DNA from 4 places in the Priestia sp. JNUCC 25 genome. Region 3 is predicted to be linked to each of the others. Evidence: riboswitches for the same ligand, from Rfam matches in the RefSeq annotation. Region 3 holds a riboswitch; each other region holds the start of a gene.
What was found. A riboswitch is a leader RNA that binds a small molecule or an ion and turns the genes downstream of it on or off. The one in region 3 is predicted to bind S-adenosylmethionine.
Positions count from the first base shown of each region.

Region 1 (4,709 bases), 950 kb from region 3:
GTTAAATCCGGTACACGTGCCATTGTTCCATCTTCATTCATAATTTCACAAATAACACCCGCAGGCTTTCCTCCTGCTAATACTGCTAAATCAACAGCAGCCTCTGTATGACCTGCACGCTGCAGAACGCCCCCGTCTTTTGCAATCAATGGGAAAATATGTCCTGGGCGTTGAAAATCACTTGCTACCGTCGCTTCATTTACAAGAGCCATAACCGTAGCAGAGCGTTCGTATGCACTGATACCTGTTGTACTTGAAATATGATCAATACTTACTGTAAATGCTGTTCCATGTACATCCGTATTGTTCGCTACCATCGGGTGAAGATTCAATTTATGCGCAATTTCTTCATTAACAGGTGTACAAATTAATCCTCTTCCATGAGTAGCCATAAAGTTAATAACCTCAGGCGTCGTTTTTTCGGCTAATGCAATAAAATCTCCTTCGTTTTCTCGATCTTCATCATCGCATACAATAACCACTTTTCCCTTTTTTAACTCTTCAATGGCTTCTTCTACTTTATGAAACATCTCTTTCACCTCACTGTTAATTTGTAAAACCATGCTGCTGCAATAAATCCTTCATGTTACCTGAACGATTCGAGGCGCCAGGGGTTGACTTATTTGTCATCATCTGATGCATATATTTAGCTAACATATCGCATTCAATATTTACCTTGTCTCCTCGCTGTTTGTCTCCAACGACTGTGTGAAGCACCGTATGAGGAATAAGAGAAATAGTAAATGATTGGTTGCTGACATCAAAAATAGTAAGACTTGTTCCGTCTACGGAAACAGACCCTTTTAACATCATAAATTCACGAAGTTCGGGATCGACTTGAATTTCATAATAAAAGGCATTTCCTTTACGTGTTTTGCTTACAATGGTTCCAATTCCATCAACGTGTCCGCTAACGAAATGCCCTCCAAACCGGCCATTTGCAGCCATCGCCCGCTCTAAGTTAACACGTGATCCAACGGTTAGAAGCTGAAGGGTACTTGCTTTAATCGTCTCCGGCATGACATCGACCGTAAATTCATTTTGAGAGTAAGCCGTTACGGTTAAACAAACGCCGTTAACTGAAATACTGTCCCCTAAGTTCACATCTTCTAACACGGTCTTCGCATCAATCGTAAGAACAATTGCTTCTGTGGCCTTTTGAATACGTTTTATTTTTCCAATTTCTTCAATGATACCTGTGAACATTTTCTTCACCTGCTTTGGCGCTATTCCAACTTCTTATACCGTTTTGAAATAGCAGCTGCTTTTTTTTCATATTTATCTTTCCCCCAACCACTGAAAATAAAAAAGCCCCTTGAACAAATGTCCAAGGGGTCGGCTGAGCTGAATCAGTTTTATCTATGCAAAATTCCGCTAATTGTATACGAAATAAACAGTTATATTTTGTGTACAAAAACAAGGGTAGCTTTAAAAAAGGCAAACGTGTCCCTTATTAATTCAACACAAAAAAACAACTGTGCTTCCTGATCCTTCTCCCATCCAGACTTTTACTGTCGGCTCTAGATTTTAACTAGATCCACCGCTAACATACATCGTATGAAAACGGGTCACGGGCTTAAAAGCATACGCTTTATCACCGCCGGTTGGGACTTACACCCGACCCCGAAGGATAATATATTCGACTGCTATAGTCTTATTTGTTTTACATTATAGCAAAGTAAAATCGACTTGTCACATCATTTAACTTCGTTTTTTCACATCTATTCTTTAAAATCCAGCTTTTAGCTTATTTTTTCTTTTTTAATACATAGCATCCATACAAAAGCTAGTCCAATATAGCCAAATATCGGATACAAAAACTCAAGAAGCTGGGCATATCCGAATTGCCCAATAATAAAGCAGGCCAAGATAATAAACGCAAAAGCTTGTTTGTCATTCAGGGGAAGAAATGACTGAAGCTGCTTAGCGATTCCAAATACATTTCCAATCAATGTAGTAAAAATCTCGCCTAACACAACTACCGTAAATAAAACATTCACCCACGCTGAGATATTTTTAACAACGGCACTCATCGGAATATCAAGTTGAAATGAATAAGGCAAATTGGAAAGGGCAAGATGAGTAGAAACAAGCATAAACGTAAGTACACACCCTCCTATTACGGCCCCTTTTTTAATCACGCTCCTATCTTTCACGGAGCTTCCTAATGGAACCAAAACGGCCTGAGCCAAAGCTAGATTTAGGGAAATATATAAAAAGGGACTAACCGCCCACTTCCACTGCGTGACGAGCGTTAAATCCGGCTTCGTTTGAATCAGTGAGAAATAGCTGATATTTGGTACAAAGATGATAAAAGCAAATGAAAGCATCATCGGCACAACAAGAGAATTAACCATTAAAATACCGTTAATTCCTTTTGCGATAAATATATAAGTTAAAACAATTGTAAAAATCATCCCAACAGGAGGCCACAGTCCAAACTGTTCTTTTCCTATTGCCCCCGTACTCGCTAGCATGACTGAAGTTACTCCAAATAAAATGACAATCATTACACCGTTTACCGCTTTTCCAAGCACATCACCAAATAAATATGTATTAAGCTGCTGATAAGAAGAAGCCCCAATTGCGTGCGAAAGCAGCATCATTTTTGAACCTAGCCAAATAAAAAACAAGCCGCTGACCAAAATTCCGACCATTCCAAGTTCCCCGTACTGTGTAAAAAATTGAACGATTTCCTTGCCTGTTGCAAAACCGGCTCCTACAACGGTGCCTACATACGTAGCAGCAACCTGCAGCGTGAGTTTCCACCTTTTCATGCCCATCACCCTTCTACCCTTCATAGTTCACTATATGTAGAAACGATTAAAAAAAGACGAGCCTTTTTACGTGTAAATCTACGCATATCCCAGCGCTTGTACCTTTTCGTTTATTTTTTATTTTTCATTTTCTTTTTGTATTTCTCACAAAAAACTCCTTAACCCCTAACATAACAGTCATTTTTAAACAAAATATACGGATATTTTCCCTTCAGCTTTTAAATTTCCCTCAATATTTGCTGGAAATTCACAATTTACTGTTGTATAATTTCTAAAAATCAGATAAATTATTAAATAAGTATTCTTTCTATTTAAAAAAATATGTTTCAATTATATACAATTGATTCTTATCATGAGAGGTGGAGGGACTGGCCCTTTGAAACCTCAGCAACCAGTCGTTAGAGACATGGTGCTAAATCCAGCAAGCAATTTATTGCTTGGAAGATAAGAAGGCGAAAAAAGTCTTCTTCTTAAGAAGACTTTTTCTATTTTATCGGCATATTGCATAAAACGAATCACTCGTGAAATAGAAGCGGAACAATTTAAGGAGGTTTTGACATGGGGTTACTTGAAGATTTAAAGTCTAAAATTTTAATTGGGGATGGTGCCACTGGTACCCTCCTTTACTCACACGGTATTGACAGCTGTTTTGAAGAACTAAACATCACCAAACCAGAAGAGGTTTCTCGTATTCACAGAGCCTATGTAGAAGCTGGTGCAAACGTTATTCAAACAAATACGTACGCTGCTAATTATCAAAAACTTGCCCGTTATGGATTAGAAGATTCAGTCAAAGACATCAATGTTGCTGGTGTAAAATTAGCGAAACAAGCTGCAAAAGATCAGGCTTACGTGGTTGGTACACTCGGCGGAATTCGTTCTTTCCAAAAAAACGCTATTAGTTTAGAAGAGGTTAAGCGAAGCATTCGTGAACAAATGTTTTGGCTTTTAAATGAAGGCGTGGATGGCCTTTTATTTGAAACATACTATGATTTCGAAGAATTAAAGACCGTTCTTACACTGGCAAGAAAAGAAACGGATAAGCCTATTATTACCCACGTTTCCCTGCATGATATTGGCGTGCTGCAAGATGGCCGTCCTTTAGCAGATGCATTAAAAGAATTAGAAGCGTTGGGAGCAGATGTTGTCGGGCTAAACTGCCGCTTAGGTCCTTATCATATGATTCAGTCTCTTGAAGAAGTACCGCTTCCTGATCGTGCTTTCTTATCTGCTTACCCTAATGCCAGCCTTCCGGCGTATGTGGAAGGAAAGCTGGAATATGAAACTAATGAAGACTACTTTGTAGAAAGCGCGCGTTTATTCCGCGAACAAGGGGTTCGCTTAATTGGAGGATGCTGCGGTACAACACCAGCTCACGTACGCGCAATGTCATCTGCCTTAAAAGACCTGCCTCCGATTACAAGCAAAGTCGTTAAAATGAGACCAGCCGTTACGGTTCAAGAGCGTGAGCAGCAGGATAAACCTCATATGCATGAAATTGTGAAGAAACGCCGCTCGGTTATCGTCGAGCTAGATCCGCCTAAACAGCTTGGTCCGACGAAATTTTTAGAAGGCGCAAAAGCACTTGATAAAGTCGGCGTAGATGCTATTACATTAGCTGATAATTCTCTTGCCTCACCTCGCATCAGCAACTTGGCAATGGCAACACTGATGCAGCAAGAAACAAAAGCACGACCGCTTATTCATATTACCTGTCGCGACCGAAATTTAATTGGACTTCAATCTCATTTAATGGGACTTCATACGCTAGGAATGAATCAAGTGCTTGCAATTACCGGTGATCCGTCAAAAGTTGGCGATTTCCCTGGCGCCACTTCGGTCTACGATTTATCTTCATTTGACTTGATTAGTTTAATCGCTCAGTTTAATGAAGGACTATCTTATTCCGGTAAACCGCTTGGTCAAAAAACC
Region 1 covers NZ_CM132211.1:1,278,855-1,283,563, reverse strand. Annotated here, with positions in the region: gene JNUCC25_RS06540 (bifunctional 3,4-dihydroxy-2-butanone-4-phosphate synthase/GTP cyclohydrolase II) at 1-530, opposite strand, end outside; gene ribE (riboflavin synthase) at 547-1,206, opposite strand; FMN riboswitch at 1,485-1,635, opposite strand; gene JNUCC25_RS06530 (YkvI family membrane protein) at 1,743-2,777, opposite strand; SAM riboswitch class I at 3,122-3,228, shown strand; gene JNUCC25_RS06525 (bifunctional homocysteine S-methyltransferase/methylenetetrahydrofolate reductase) at 3,336-4,709, shown strand, end outside.
Region 1: another riboswitch for S-adenosylmethionine. It lies ahead of JNUCC25_RS06525 (bifunctional homocysteine S-methyltransferase/methylenetetrahydrofolate reductase); the one in region 3 lies ahead of JNUCC25_RS11295 (Na+/H+ antiporter NhaC family protein).

Region 2 (4,709 bases), 2.5 Mb from region 3:
TCTTTAATACAAGCGGTAAAAAGTATCGCGAATTAGGGCTTAAAGATAAAGTAAGCAGTGCGAGTGAAGACGAACTTCTGTCTATTCTTGCGTCAGATGGCATGTTAATTAAACGTCCGCTGCTAACAGATGGACAAAAAGTAACGCTTGGCTTCAAAGAAGAGCAGTTTGAGGACGTGTGGAAGTAAGTTTTCAAATAGAAAATTTTTACGTTTTACGTTACACTGTTAATAGAAAGTTATTTTAGGTTGTAGAAAGTGTTCTCCACGTTGAAGGCACTTTTTATATAAACAAATTACGATACATATTTTGGAGGGATTAAGATGAGTACACCAAAAGATTTGCGTTATTCTGAAGAGCATGAATGGGTAAAAACAGAAGGAGACGTTGTCCGCGTAGGTATTACGCATTTCGCTCAAGCTGAGCTTGGCGACATCGTATTCGTTGAACTGCCAGAAGTAGGAGCAACAGTAGAAGCTGACGAGCCGTTTGGCAGCGTTGAATCAGTAAAAACAGTTTCTGAGCTTTATGCACCAATTAGCGGTGAAGTTGTAGCAGTCAACGACAACTTAAGCGATAGCCCTGAGCTTGTTAATGAATCTCCATACGAAGAAGCATGGATGATTACAATCAAACCGTCTGATGCTTCTCAAGTAGACAAGCTAATGACAGCAGAGCAATACGAAGAAATGACAAACGAAGGATAATATTCCTCCATAAATTGTCTTTATGAAAAGTTTTTGACTGGACACTCTATTAGTAAACAAGCTAAAGGAGTGTCTTTTTATGTTTGAAAAACAAAAAATGGACGTTACAGATCGCGTTACAGCTAAATTTCATGACGGCGGCATGAAATTATATGTTGATAAGCAGCCAATTGGTGAAGTTAGTTACGGAACAAGCGGCAATGAATACCGCTTTGAAGAAGGGTATTCGCAAGAAAATAATAAGTTCTACCAATATACGGATGTACAAAAGCAAGGTGAAACGCAAAAATATACAGACTGCGACGAAGAAGCAGGATGGTGCTAAACAGTGGCAACTGCCGCTGTTTTTCTTGTTTTATGGAAACAATATGGCCTAAGCTGCCTTTTAAAACAGTTCTTTCTTGCAAATTTCTTTTAAAAAACAGGTGAACTGTGATACATTAACGAATATTGTATAGCATAAAGAAATGATGTTACTATACAACTGACGATTATGGGTGATGAAAATGGGGCTAATTGAAATCGAAAAAGTAATTATTGTCGAAGGAAAATCAGATAAAAAACGTATCCAAGATATCATTCGAGAACCAATTGAAATTATCTGTACAAACGGTACGATTAGTTTATCAAAGCTGGATGAAATTATTGACTTTACGTTTAACAAAGAGGTATACATACTCGTTGACTCTGATGATTCAGGGAATAAGCTAAGAAAACAATTTAAACGAGAGCTTCCGGAAGCAGAGCATCTATATATTGATAAAATGTACCGAGAGGTTGCTGCCGCCCCTAGACATCACATAGCAACAGTATTACTGAGTGCCAATATCGATGTTAATGCAGAATTTTTAACATAAAAGGAATGAGCAACATGCAAGAATGGAGCGAAAAACAGCTTGACGATCAGTTAAAAGAAGGACAAAGAGCGTTTATCTTTTTCCATACACCTTTTTGCGGGACATGTCAGCTGGCAAAAAAAATGTTAACCGTAGCAGAAGCGATGCTGCCCGGTGTAACTATCGGAATGAGCAATTTAAATTATATGCCTTCAAAAGCAGAAGTATTTTCAATTGAAAGTGTACCTTGTTTGATTGAAGTGAAAAATGGCGAAATGGTAAAAAAACTCTATGCGTTTCATTCTATCGAGCACGTACTTGAAGAGCTTCGATAATCAAACGTTTGTTTAAAATGAAGAAATTGAAAGAGAGCAAACCGTTGGGGCTGTTGAAATCTTGGGATATTATCCCAAGAACAAAATCTGTTGACAGCCTATCTGACACATGCTAAAATCACACTCATGAATGTTCATAAATGAATGAATATTTCCCAAAAACAAAATAATTGTTGCGAACTCTTATCAAGAGAGGTGGAGGGACTGAGCCCTGTGAAACCCGGCAACCGTCAGACTAACTGAAATGGTGCCAATTCCTGCAAAGCTATGCGCTTTGAAAGATGAGAGAAAGGATTAAATATCGAGCCTTTCTGTCATGCGCAGAGAGGCTTTTTTAATGAGGAAAATTGTTTTACGGCTTTTTCATCCTATAGGGCAACCTAACATAATTAAGTTTTTACTAAAGAAGGTGAAGAAATATGATTACATTAACAGACGTTACAAAAATTTATCAGGCTAAAAGCGGTCAAGTAACAGCTGTTGATAATGTGAATCTAACCGTTAACCAAGGTGAAATTTACGGAATTATTGGTTATAGCGGAGCGGGGAAAAGTTCTTTAATTCGCTTGCTAAACGGGTTAGAAACACCAACGACAGGAACGGTCGAAGTAGCAGGTAATGATATTGGAAAAATTAAAGGCGGAAAACTCAGAAAAGCTAGACAAGAAATCAGTATGGTGTTTCAGCACTTTAATATCTTGTGGTCGCGTACGGTGCGAGAAAATATTGCCTTTCCGTTAGAAATAGCAGGGATCTCAAAAGAAAAAAGAATGAAACGAGTAGACGAGCTTATCAAGCTAGTCGGGCTTGAAGGGCGTGAAAATGCTTATCCATCACAGCTTAGCGGTGGACAAAAGCAGCGTGTTGGTATTGCTCGAGCGCTAGCCAATAACCCAAAAGTATTGCTGTGTGATGAAGCAACATCAGCGCTTGATCCTCAAACGACAGATTCCATTTTAGATCTGTTAGTAGATATTAATGAGAAGCTAGGGTTAACCATTGTATTGATTACTCATGAAATGCACGTTATTCGTAAAATTTGTCATCGGGTAGCCGTTATGGAAAATGGGGCAGTGGTAGAAGAAGGACAAGTGCTAGAAGTATTCAGAAAACCTAAGCAGCCGATTACAAAACGATTCGTTCAACAGATTTCTGAACCAGAAGAAACGTTTGAAACAATTGAACAAGTACAGGAGTTATATCCAAGCGGGCAAATTATTCAGCTGACGTTTGTTGGCGGAAAAGCAGAGCAACCGCTCATTACAACGATTTTAAAACAGTTTGATGTAACGATTAATATTTTGCAAGGAAAGATTTCTCATACACAAACAGGTTCATACGGAACGTTGTTCGTTCATTTAGACGGAGAATTAACAGAAGTTGAAAAAGTCATTGCATACATTCATGAGCAGCAGGTAGAAGTGGAGGTAATGACAAATGCTTGAGAAACTATTTCCAAACGTTATTTTAGATGATTTTATTCAAGCGACAAATGAAACACTATATATGACGGCTATTTCAGTTATAGCCACGTTTGTTCTAGGTATTTTATTAGGCTTGCTTTTATTTTTAACGTCCAAAGGACAGCTTTGGCAAAACAAACCTTTATATGCCATTGTGTCAGCAGTTGTAAATATCTTTCGTTCCATTCCATTCATTATTTTAATTGTTTTACTGATTCCATTTACCAAAGCATTGGTAGGAAGTATTTTAGGCGCTAATGCAGCGTTACCTGCTTTAATTGTTGGAGCAGCACCATTTTACGCGCGTCTTGTAGAAATTGGTCTGCGTGAAATTGATAAAGGTGTTATTGAAGCTGCTAAATCAATGGGAGCAACAACAAGCACTATTATCTTTAAAGTGCTGTTACCTGAATCGCTGCCAGCTTTAATTTCTGGTTTGACGGTAACGACGATTGCGTTAGTCGGCTATACGGCAATGGCGGGTGTGATTGGAGCTGGAGGTCTCGGGAATCTTGCATATTTAGAAGGATTCCAGCGCAGTCATAATGATGTAACGCTAGCTGCTACGATCTTAATTTTGATTATTGTATTTATTATCCAACTTATTGGAGATGCGATTACTGCAAAAATTGATAAAAGATAAAGGGAGGATTATTTATTATGAAAAAATGGCTTTCGGCTTTAGCACTAACATCTGCGCTAGTAGTAGGATTAGCTGCATGTGGATCTAACAATGGATCAAAAGATGAAAAGAAAATTGTTGTGGGTGCATCTAATACGCCTCATGCTGAAATTTTAGAACAAGCAAAACCGATTTTAGAAAAACAAGGAATCGACTTGGAAATTAAAAAATTCCAAGATTACATCTTACCGAACACAGCTCTTGCAAACAATGAAATTGATGCAAACTACTTCCAGCACGTTCCTTATATGAATTCAGTGCTAAAAGATCACAAGGGTGAAAAAGGGTATGATTTTGTAAGTGCCGGTGCCATTCACATTGAACCAATCGGTATCTACTCTAAAAAATACAAAAGCTTAAAAGATCTTCCGAAAAACGGCACAGTTATTATGCGTGATGCAGTAGCAGAGCAAGGACGTATTTTATCGATTTTTGAAAAAGCCGGCGTAATCAAATTAAAACCAGGCGTAAAGAAAATAGATGCACAAATTAAAGATATCGTAGAAAACCCGAAGAATTTAAAATTTAAAGCCGATGTTGAAGGCGGATTGTTACCTCAAATGTACAAAAATAATGAAGGTGACGCTGTTGTTATCAATGCTAACTATGCTATCGATGCTGGCTTAGATCCAGTAAAAGATCCAATCGCAGTGGAAAGTAAAGAAAATAACCCTTATGCAAACATC
Region 2 covers NZ_CM132211.1:4,769,796-4,774,504, reverse strand. Annotated here, with positions in the region: gene JNUCC25_RS25120 (arsenate reductase family protein) at 1-188, shown strand, start outside; gene gcvH (glycine cleavage system protein GcvH) at 324-707, shown strand; gene JNUCC25_RS25110 (YusG family protein) at 787-1,032, shown strand; gene JNUCC25_RS25105 (toprim domain-containing protein) at 1,214-1,564, shown strand; gene JNUCC25_RS25100 (thioredoxin family protein) at 1,579-1,878, shown strand; SAM riboswitch class I at 2,059-2,166, shown strand; gene JNUCC25_RS25095 (methionine ABC transporter ATP-binding protein) at 2,298-3,323, shown strand; gene JNUCC25_RS25090 (methionine ABC transporter permease) at 3,316-3,984, shown strand; gene JNUCC25_RS25085 (MetQ/NlpA family ABC transporter substrate-binding protein) at 4,002-4,709, shown strand, end outside.
Region 2: another riboswitch for S-adenosylmethionine. It lies ahead of JNUCC25_RS25095 (methionine ABC transporter ATP-binding protein); the one in region 3 lies ahead of JNUCC25_RS11295 (Na+/H+ antiporter NhaC family protein).

Region 3 (4,709 bases):
TCTATCGTTGTTATTTGTAAATAAGAAGAAAGCGGATGATTATCAAAACCAATGATAGCTAACTCACCAGGAACTGAAATACCCGCTTGTTCGCACTGAGCTTTTATTCCAATAGCTACTTGATCGTTTGTTACTAAAAGCGCCTGAGGCCGATTTTTCATCTGCACTAGTTTTTCCACCACTTTTTCACCATCTGTCACGTTCAAACAGCCTTGAAAAACCCATTCCGGATGATAAGGCTGATTTATTCTTTCTACATATTCTTTGTATGCTTGTTGCCGCTGCAGGCTATTTGTACCCGTCATTCTTCCAATACAGTAGCCAATATCCGTATATCCTTTTTCTTTTAAATACATAAGCGCCTGCTTAAAAGCTGCATAATGATCAACGTATACGGAGCGAATAGAACGATTCTGTACGTTTTCGCACACGGCTATCGGCCCGTGCTGCTGATAATATTCAATCGTGCTCCAGCTGCTTGCTCTAGAACAAACAATCACTCCATCAACTTGCTTTGTTTTCAGCATATGAAGCGCTTCTTCTTCTTTTTTCACATCATAGTTCGTCTGACAAATAACAAGCTGATACTGCTTTTCTAACGCTTTAGATGCCACTCCTTCTAAAAGCAGACTAAAATACGGATGATTAATAAAAGGCAAGACGACGGCAATCATATTTGTTTTCCCTTTTGATAAGTGAACGGCATTAATGTTTTGTTCATAATTAAGTTCGTGAATAACCTGCTCTACCAGCCGGCGTTTCTCTTCTTTTACATACGGATGATGATTTAGCACCCGGGATACAGTCGAAACAGATACACCCGCTTTTTTTGCGATATCTCGGATATTTGTCATGTTTTCACCTTTTTCTCTTGCGCTGAAACGCGTTTCATACTTTATTCTCATTATAAAGTGAAACAGCAAGAAGCTAAACCCGTTACCATCGTGTTTTTATTCATTTACGTAAGGAGGTCATTTCATGGGTATTTTATTATTTATTTTATTATGCGGAATTGAAATTGTAGGAGCGGCTTATGCACTTAAACAAAATGAGACGCTTTGGAAGGAGTTAGATGAAGAAAAGCCGACTGATTTTTTCAAACAGTAAAAAACCCTTAAAAAGAACATTCTTTTTAAGGGTTTCATATTACGCAGCTTCTTTAGATGACTTAGACTTTTTATTTAAACGAGGAAATCCAATTACAATCGCAATGATTCCGCAAACCGCTGTTAACATTGGATAGAATGTAAATGGAATAATCTCAATCGGTGAAACTTTAGCAAATCCTGCTGCGAGAAGCATTTGTGCGCCGTAAGGGATAAGCCCTTGAACGCTGCATGAAAACAAGTCCAGCAGACTGGCTGATTTACGATTATCAATTGAATACTTATCAGAGATTTCTTTTGCTAACGGACCTGCTGTAATAATTGAAATCGTGTTATTAGCCGTCGCTAAATTAGTTAAACTTACCAATCCGGCGATGCTGAATTCTCCGCCTTTTTTTGTTTGAATGCGTCGTGTTAATAAATTCAATAAGAACTGAATACCGCCATTATAGCGAATAAGCTCAACCATTCCGCCAATTAACAGAGATAAAATAATTAACTCTGACATTCCGCCAATACCTTCTGTCACAGTTTTAGCAAGAGAAGAAAGCGTGTAGCTTCCGTCAGCTAATCCAATCACGCCGGCTAGCACAATTCCTCCGGTTAAAATGCTTAATACGTTTGCACCAAATACTGCAGCAATGAGTACGCCGATATAAGGCAAGATTTTAAACCAGCTGAAATCTTTAATTTCTACTGATGACGTGTTTCCTAGCGTCATTACAAGCAATAGAATCACTGTAACAATCGCTGCAGGAAGTACGATAAAAAAGTTTACTTTCAATTTATCTGTCATATTTGTTTTTTGCGTACGAACTGCCGCGATCGTTGTATCAGAGACAACAGATAAATTATCACCAAACATTGCACCGCCAATCACACCGGCTATTGCCAATGTAACAGAAACATGCGCTTGCTCACTGATTCCTACAGCGATAGGTCCCAGCGCAGCAATTGTTCCCATTGATGTTCCCATCGAAATTGAAATGAATGCGCCAATAACAAAGATTCCTGCTACGACTAAGCTTTGCGGAAGCACAGAAAGCGCTAAGTTTACCGTTGAATCCACAGCTCCCATGCCTTTAGCGACTTCAGAAAAAGCACCTGCTAAAATAAAAATAAGCACCATAATAATGATATCAGGATGTCCTGCTCCTTTAGCAAAACGCTCCACTTTTACATTAAGTGAATCTTTGCGGTTCATAGCCAGCGCCACAATGGCTGCAATGATAATGGCTACTAATACAGGCAGCTTATAAAAGTCTCCCGTTATAATTCCTGATCCGACAAACAGGACTAAAAAGACGCCCAGCGGTAACAGCGCCCAGCCGTTTCCTTTTTGTTGTTCCATTCTTAACACCTCTTGTTTACGTAATAAAAAAAGACCTCTTCTTATTGATAAGAAGAGGTCTCTTATTTTGTATCATAAGATTACCCTTCTCATCTTCCAAACGAAACATCGTCTGCTGGATTTGGCACCGCACTGCGTACAGCCAGTTGCCGAGACATCATAGGGCCAGTCCCTCCGTCTCTCTTGATAAGAAGTTTATAGTTGTTTTAAAAATAGTCTTTCACTACTGTAATCTCTTTTTATTTAATTGTCAAATGCTATTTCAGAAAAATATATAGTGCGAAAATTCTCACATCAATTAGCTACGTCTCGTTTTAAAAACGCTGCCCAAGCTACGCCCATAAAGAAGACAAAATGCGCGACTAAGACGAAGATTGAAAATGGAATCGTCATGCCGTCAAACATCGTCTTCATTCCGTCCATATACTGCACAAAGTTTGTGTTGGCGAACAGTAAAAATTTCCCCCACCATAAACCAAACTCTGATACTAGTCCTGTTACAGCTTTTGCCCCGATACTTACGACAATAGCTAGACTTGAAGCAAGCGCGCTGTTTCTAAATAAAGACGACAGCATGAATGCGAACGTCATCATCATAAACGTTTCCATATACGCACTATCATACGTACGCGTAATGTTTTTAAGCAGCTGCGCATCTCCTTCTAGACTGGTAAAGCCAAAGAACAATGCTCCCCATACAAACGAAAAAAGCAAATAGCTCAGTAAATAATACAAGCTAATTAAAATGAGGGTTAGGTACTTGGATGCTAAAATCGTTGAACGTCTAGCAGGACGAATTAAAAGAAGCTTAATGGTACCTGCTTCAAACTCTTTTGCAACCATTGACCCTCCAACAGCAAGAGCAAAAAATTGAACAAGAATGAGCATACCTGAACTAAATGACAGGAAGTTCAAAATGTTGTCTTCTGTTCCTGCACTGTTTGCTACTTTCTTCATTAAAAGAGCCATACAAAGAGTTAAAATACCGATTGTAATAAACGTGACTTTTGTACTTCTTTTATGAAACCATTTCATATGTTCATTTTGAATTAACTTAAGCATGGTGCTCTCCTTCCGTAACGGACATAAACGAATCTTCAAGCGTCTCATACACAGGAGTGATTCGGTAGACTAAAATATTGCTGTCCACTAATTTTTTATTCACAGCTGGAATTTGTTCTTTTACAATCGCCACGTCGATACTATGTGATCTCATCGTTACTTCAAATTCTTGTGATAAAAGATCCGCTGCTTTTTGCGCATCAGACACTTCAAATTCTACGTACATTCCTTGATCTTGACGATTTGGAGATAGATCTTGAATGGCTTTTAACTCACCGTCTTGAATAATGCCAACGCGGTCACATAGTGCTTCTACTTCTTTTAATAAGTGGCTCGCGATTAAGATTGAAATTCCTTCTTCCCTGCAAAGCGTTTGTAAATATGTACGAAATTCTCTCATTCCCGCTGGGTCTAGACCATTTGTTGGTTCGTCTAATAAAAGCAATGCAGGCTTATGTAAAATAGCTTGAGCCACTCCTAAACGCTGTCTCATCCCAAGAGAATACGTCTTCACTTTTGCATGAATGCTGTTTTCAAGCTTTACTAAAGCAATCACTTCATCCAAGCGTTCTGATGTGATCCCTTCATGCATATTCGCAAAGTGTTTTAAATTTTGATAGCCCGTCAGATAATCATAAAACTCAGGGTTTTCAATAATCGCTCCAATTGATTTCATAGCTGATGTAAACTGTTCTTTTAAAGGAAAGCCGTTAACGGTAATCGTGCCCTCTGTTTCTTTAATGAGTCCTACGACGGTACGAATTAGCGTTGTCTTTCCAGAACCATTTGGACCAAGCAATCCGAAAATCTCACCGCGCTCAACCGATAAGGATACATCATGCAAAATGGTTTTCTTCCCAATTACTTTACTGACATGATCTACTTGTAGCACTGTTTCTGTCATCATGTACATCCTTTCTTTAATTAGCAATACGCCTTCTATTGTTTCTCTTTTTTAGCTATTTGTCTACTATAACCTTATTTTTGGAAAAGTAGCCCATTCAAATCATTCGTATTATCCGCTTACATTTGATAAAATAAAACAAACTTTAGTTAGAGGAGGACTTCTACATAATGAACTTAACCGTATACCTTGCCGGGCAAATTCACGATAATTGGCGGGACGAAATTAAAAACCAAGCAGAACAATTAAACCTTCCCCTTACCTTTGTCGGTCCCATGACAGACCA
Region 3 covers NZ_CM132211.1:2,224,327-2,229,035, reverse strand. Annotated here, with positions in the region: gene JNUCC25_RS11305 (LacI family DNA-binding transcriptional regulator) at 1-854, opposite strand, end outside; gene JNUCC25_RS11300 (hypothetical protein) at 979-1,107, shown strand; gene JNUCC25_RS11295 (Na+/H+ antiporter NhaC family protein) at 1,147-2,457, opposite strand; SAM riboswitch class I at 2,544-2,650, opposite strand; gene JNUCC25_RS11290 (ABC transporter permease) at 2,752-3,519, opposite strand; gene JNUCC25_RS11285 (ABC transporter ATP-binding protein) at 3,512-4,423, opposite strand; gene JNUCC25_RS11280 (YtoQ family protein) at 4,594-4,709, shown strand, end outside.

Region 4 (4,709 bases), 1.0 Mb from region 3:
GCAAGTGGACGAAACTGCTGGACATTCAGTCTGCCGAAAGCTACAAAGACTCTTTACTTAATGCACGTTGTCAAAAACTATATGTCAATGGAGGAAACCTTATTTTTTGCAGCGGAACACAAGGTGTTGTCCATGATACATTAAAAAAAGTTGGAGAGCGTCCATTTTTGGTTGAATTAGATCACGCTCTAACACCGCAACAAATTACCGTACAAGGAGCTTCTTTTAAATTCAACAAATAAACATCCGCAGACGGATGTTTATTTGTGTGCTTCCTTTATAGCTTGATAAATGAAATGAGGCAAAATTTCAAAGGAATACTGAACGGCTAATCTTTCGGTCCATTGATGCGCATCTCTTCCCAGCGGTCCAATGTTCAGCACCGGCATCTTCAGCTCCTCTAGCTCTTCTAGCGGGATATGATACCCTTTATTCCATAGCGGCATATTTGCTACCAACGTGTTAAATGTATGAAGCGGATGCTGCAGGCTGGCATAGCTTAAATCCGAAATTCCGCCAAAATAACTTTGTTCAACTAGCTCCACTTGGAATTGCTCTTTGGCAATTGCCTGTACGTTTGACAAAATCTCTTGTACAAACGGATCATCATGTGAACAAACGGCCGGATAAAGAGGCGGCGTAAAAAATAAGACCATCATCGGAGCTGCTTCTTTACATAAACCAGCTAAAGAGTTTACTAATTTAATGGTTTTATTTCTATCATCATCCTCTTGTGCCAAAAGTGCTGCTTCCATTTCTTGCACATATTTTTCACCGTGCTGTTTGACTGCATGAGTATAAAGTTCTTCATACGTCCATACGTTCACGTCAAGAGATGAACCCTCCATTCCCGCAGCGTACTGCCTAGCGGCTTTATTATAGTGTTTTTTCACATTCAAAGCCGCTTTGTCAGCCGATTTCAACAGCAGATCTGTTACTTCTTTAAGAGAGCGGTTTAACATAAATAAATTAAATAATACAACGGCAGAGTGCGGAACTTGAACTGAATACTCTTCTTTTAAATCTTTTTGTATCAGCACCGTAGGAGGTGGACTCGTTTCTTCTCTTACTTTTTCGCAAAAATCAACGTTTAATTCTATTTCTTTTGTTAAATAAGAAGCTAGTAAATTAGCATTTAAACCAGCTAGCGGTTCCCCTACATGAGTTTCTTTTCCATAACACAAAAAGCTTGGCATGATCTTCCCAATCGATCCTGAGTACACATAGTTCGTTTGATCTCCAGGATAGCGGCTGAACACTGGTTCTGCATTTAGCATGAGAGAAAAATCCAGCTGATGTTTGCGGGCAAGTTCTAAAAGAACAGGCACTGCTTTTCTCATCCCAAGCGAATTTACTTCTTCATCCGGCACCGACAGCAGCAGGATGTTTCCGTCAAACTCTCCGTTGCATGCTCGTTCAACCATACTGATATGCAGAGCAATGCCTGCTTTCATATCCATCGTTCCTCTGCCAAAAAGCCAGTCTCCTTTTATCATATCCTTTTGTACGTGCGCCGGAACTTGTTCCATATGGCTATAAAAAGTACTCGTTAATGTATCAGCGTGAAAAGCATCCTTTTTCCACTTTCCATAATCTTGTACATCCACTACATCGTAATGACTTACTAGTACAACTGTTTTATTCGTATTTTTCCCTTGAACAAAAGCTGTGACAATCGATCGCCCGTCTCCTGTTGAATGAAGCTCGACTTGCTCGTTTTTTTGAAAGTAAGGCAGCTTCAATAAATAAGACGCTATCGATTCAGCCATTTCCACTTCTGCCATCGTTCCTGTCACGCTAGGTATAGAAACCAATTCGCTTACAAGTTTTTTTAACTGTTCTTTTGTTTGATACAAAGATGTTTTGTTCGACATAACCTTCATCTCTTTCCTTTTTCTAAATTTTCTATCAAACAAAACCATTCGTCAATCCCTTTGACAGAGACTCTTTCATTCTATCCCTATGTATCATAGTATGGCGCTGCCTTTACGCACATGATAAAAAAAGAGTGTGCGGCTAGGGATAGCACCGCACACTCTTTTTTTACTTTTCGTCATCTTCTAAAAAGTCTAGGATACGATCAATAAGCTGTTCGCTTCCTGCATCGTTTCCGTGTTCAAGAGACATTTCCATTTCAATGCTCCTTTCATAAAATATTCTTGTTTTATAACATACCACAATTCATTTCGAATGTAACCTTTAATTTGTGTAAAAATTTCGACAATTTATGATTAATTTTAAAACCTGTTGAGTATTGATTATACCCACCAGATTCTTTGCTTGTCAAAAACCATGCTTTCTATTTAAAAACACTTAAAAAATAGAGGCGCGAGCAGACTTCTTCTATAAAAGACAGCCTACTCGCTCAAGCTTGGAACAGCATGATGAATAAATTTCTAGTTCATTTGCTTTTTGTACATCTTTAATATCTATGCCTACAGCATATGTACGAACATGGTTTTCGACCACAATTTCATAAAATGTTTCTAATTCCCGATAAGCTACTTGATAATGCTTTCCTAATAATTTCACTGCTTCCTTTAATGCTTTCTCTCCTGTATGTGCTGCAACTGCTGTATGGCTCATAAAACCCTCTCCTTTTAGAAAAATAAAAAAACTCATTTTGCTTTGATGCAAAATGAGTTTTTCACCCGTTTTATCACCCAAAGCACATGCTTTGCTGGTAGGAGCACCTTACATTCGTAGGTTGCTGTGGAGTCAAAGAGCCAGATCTCTCGTCCACTCGTGATAACTTTTTTAATTTAAAATTTATTTTATCAAACAATTCCATCCCCGTAAATAGAAAAATAAAAATATTTTAATTTTTTTGGTAATGGAATGAATTCAAAAAATGAAAGCTTAGATTAGCAAAATAAGAAGCTGCTACAAGTAATGCCTCTTCATTTAATGAAAAAGAAGGATGGTGCCATTCATATTCTCCAGCTGTACCCATCCATACAAAAAATCCTGGTACATGCTGCTGATATACGGCAAAATCTTCTCCTCCAGGCGATTGTTCAGCTTCTACGACTTGATAACTAAGATCCTCTGCCGCTTTAGTAACTAATTTTTCCAGCGTATCATCATTGTTTACTACAGGAAGATATGGATACCATTTAACGTCTACTGAAGCCCCGAAAGCTGCGCCAATCCCTTCAGCAGTTCGTTTCATAAGAGCCGGTATTTTTTCTCTCGCTTCTTCTTGAAAGGTACGCACAGTTCCTTCAAGCGTTACTTTGTCAGGAATGACGTTCCACGAGCTCCCTCCATGGATTTGAGTTATGCTGACAACAACATTTTGAAAGGGGCTGAGATTACGGCTGACAATGGTTTGTAAACTAGTAACAATTTGACCAGCAGCAGCAATTGGGTCTATTGTTTTTTCAGGGATACCTGCGTGACCTCCTACTCCTTTGACGTCAATTTCAAAACGATCAACACTTGCCATTAAAGATCCCGATTTGATACCAATGGTTCCTACAGGAAGATCCGGTTTGTTATGCATCCCAAATATCGCTTCTACTCCTTCGAGCACACCTTTTTCAACTAGCATTTTTGCCCCAGAAGCCGTTTCTTCAGCCGGCTGAAAGATAAATCGAACCGTGCCGCAAAGCTCCTGTTGACGCTGTTTAAGAAGAATGGCTGCTCCGATTATAGAAGCCGTATGAAAATCATGGCCGCATGCGTGCATAACACCGTTCACTTCAGATGCAAATGGCAGATTGGTTTTTTCTTCAATTGGCAGCGCATCAATATCAGCTCGAATAGCAATAGTAGGTCCCAGCTTTCCTCCCACAATTTCTGCTACTGCTCCTACGTCTAATTGGAATGCATCTGCTATAGAAATATCATAATGCTTTAACCACTTTTTAATACGTTTAGTTGTTTCATATTCTTTCATTGAAAGCTCTGGAAATCGGTGCAGCTCACGACGTATGTCTATTAGTTTATTTAGTAGTAATTGATCTGTCATATTTATCACTCTTTCACATTCCTTAATTTGGAATAATTCTCTATTTTTTACGACAAAGAATGTAACTCATTGAATTTTTTATAAAGAAATACGGTCGTATAACCTTCTGCAAGGTGCTTTTCTTTAGCTTGAACATATCCTTTTCGTTCATACATCTCAACTAACCAAGGATGTTCTTTTGCTGTTCCTAAAGACACACCCGGTGATTTAAACGTATTTTTTATTACCTCTTCCTCTACTAGACGCAGCAGCTTAGATCCAACGCCTTTCCTCGCAAACGACGGGTCCACTGCAAACCACCAAAGATGCGGAACAGCAAACGGACCTGGATGTTCTCCCCAAGGCATTCGTATAGACACAGTAGCAGCGATTTTTTTATCTTCTTCATATACATAGCAAAGGTTTTGAGAAATATTTTTCTTAACGAGAGCAAGATCAGCAGTAGCTGCTAAGAAAGGAATGCCTAGCTCTCGAATAGGCTTATATGCTTGTAGAGTTAAGTTCAATAAGTTATCTGCGTCGTCATTTGTTGCCAAACGGAATTCATTCTTCATCTCTTCGTCTCCTTATGCAGTGTTTAAATATTTTATTTAACTTATAAGTTTACTAAGAATTAAAAAAGACAGACTGCCGCCTTGCGTACTCACTATACAACTGCTTTTATAACGTGTCAATTTTCATTATCTCTTTCTATGAAAGCTATCATAAAAACCAATACTTACAGTTTCTTATACTG
Region 4 covers NZ_CM132211.1:1,183,001-1,187,709, reverse strand. Annotated here, with positions in the region: gene JNUCC25_RS06080 (VOC family protein) at 1-242, shown strand, start outside; gene JNUCC25_RS06075 (M20/M25/M40 family metallo-hydrolase) at 261-1,874, opposite strand; gene JNUCC25_RS06070 (hypothetical protein) at 2,344-2,586, opposite strand; SAM riboswitch class I at 2,654-2,755, opposite strand; gene JNUCC25_RS06065 (M20 peptidase aminoacylase family protein) at 2,819-3,973, opposite strand; gene JNUCC25_RS06060 (GNAT family N-acetyltransferase) at 4,021-4,527, opposite strand.
Region 4: another riboswitch for S-adenosylmethionine. It lies ahead of JNUCC25_RS06070 (hypothetical protein); the one in region 3 lies ahead of JNUCC25_RS11295 (Na+/H+ antiporter NhaC family protein).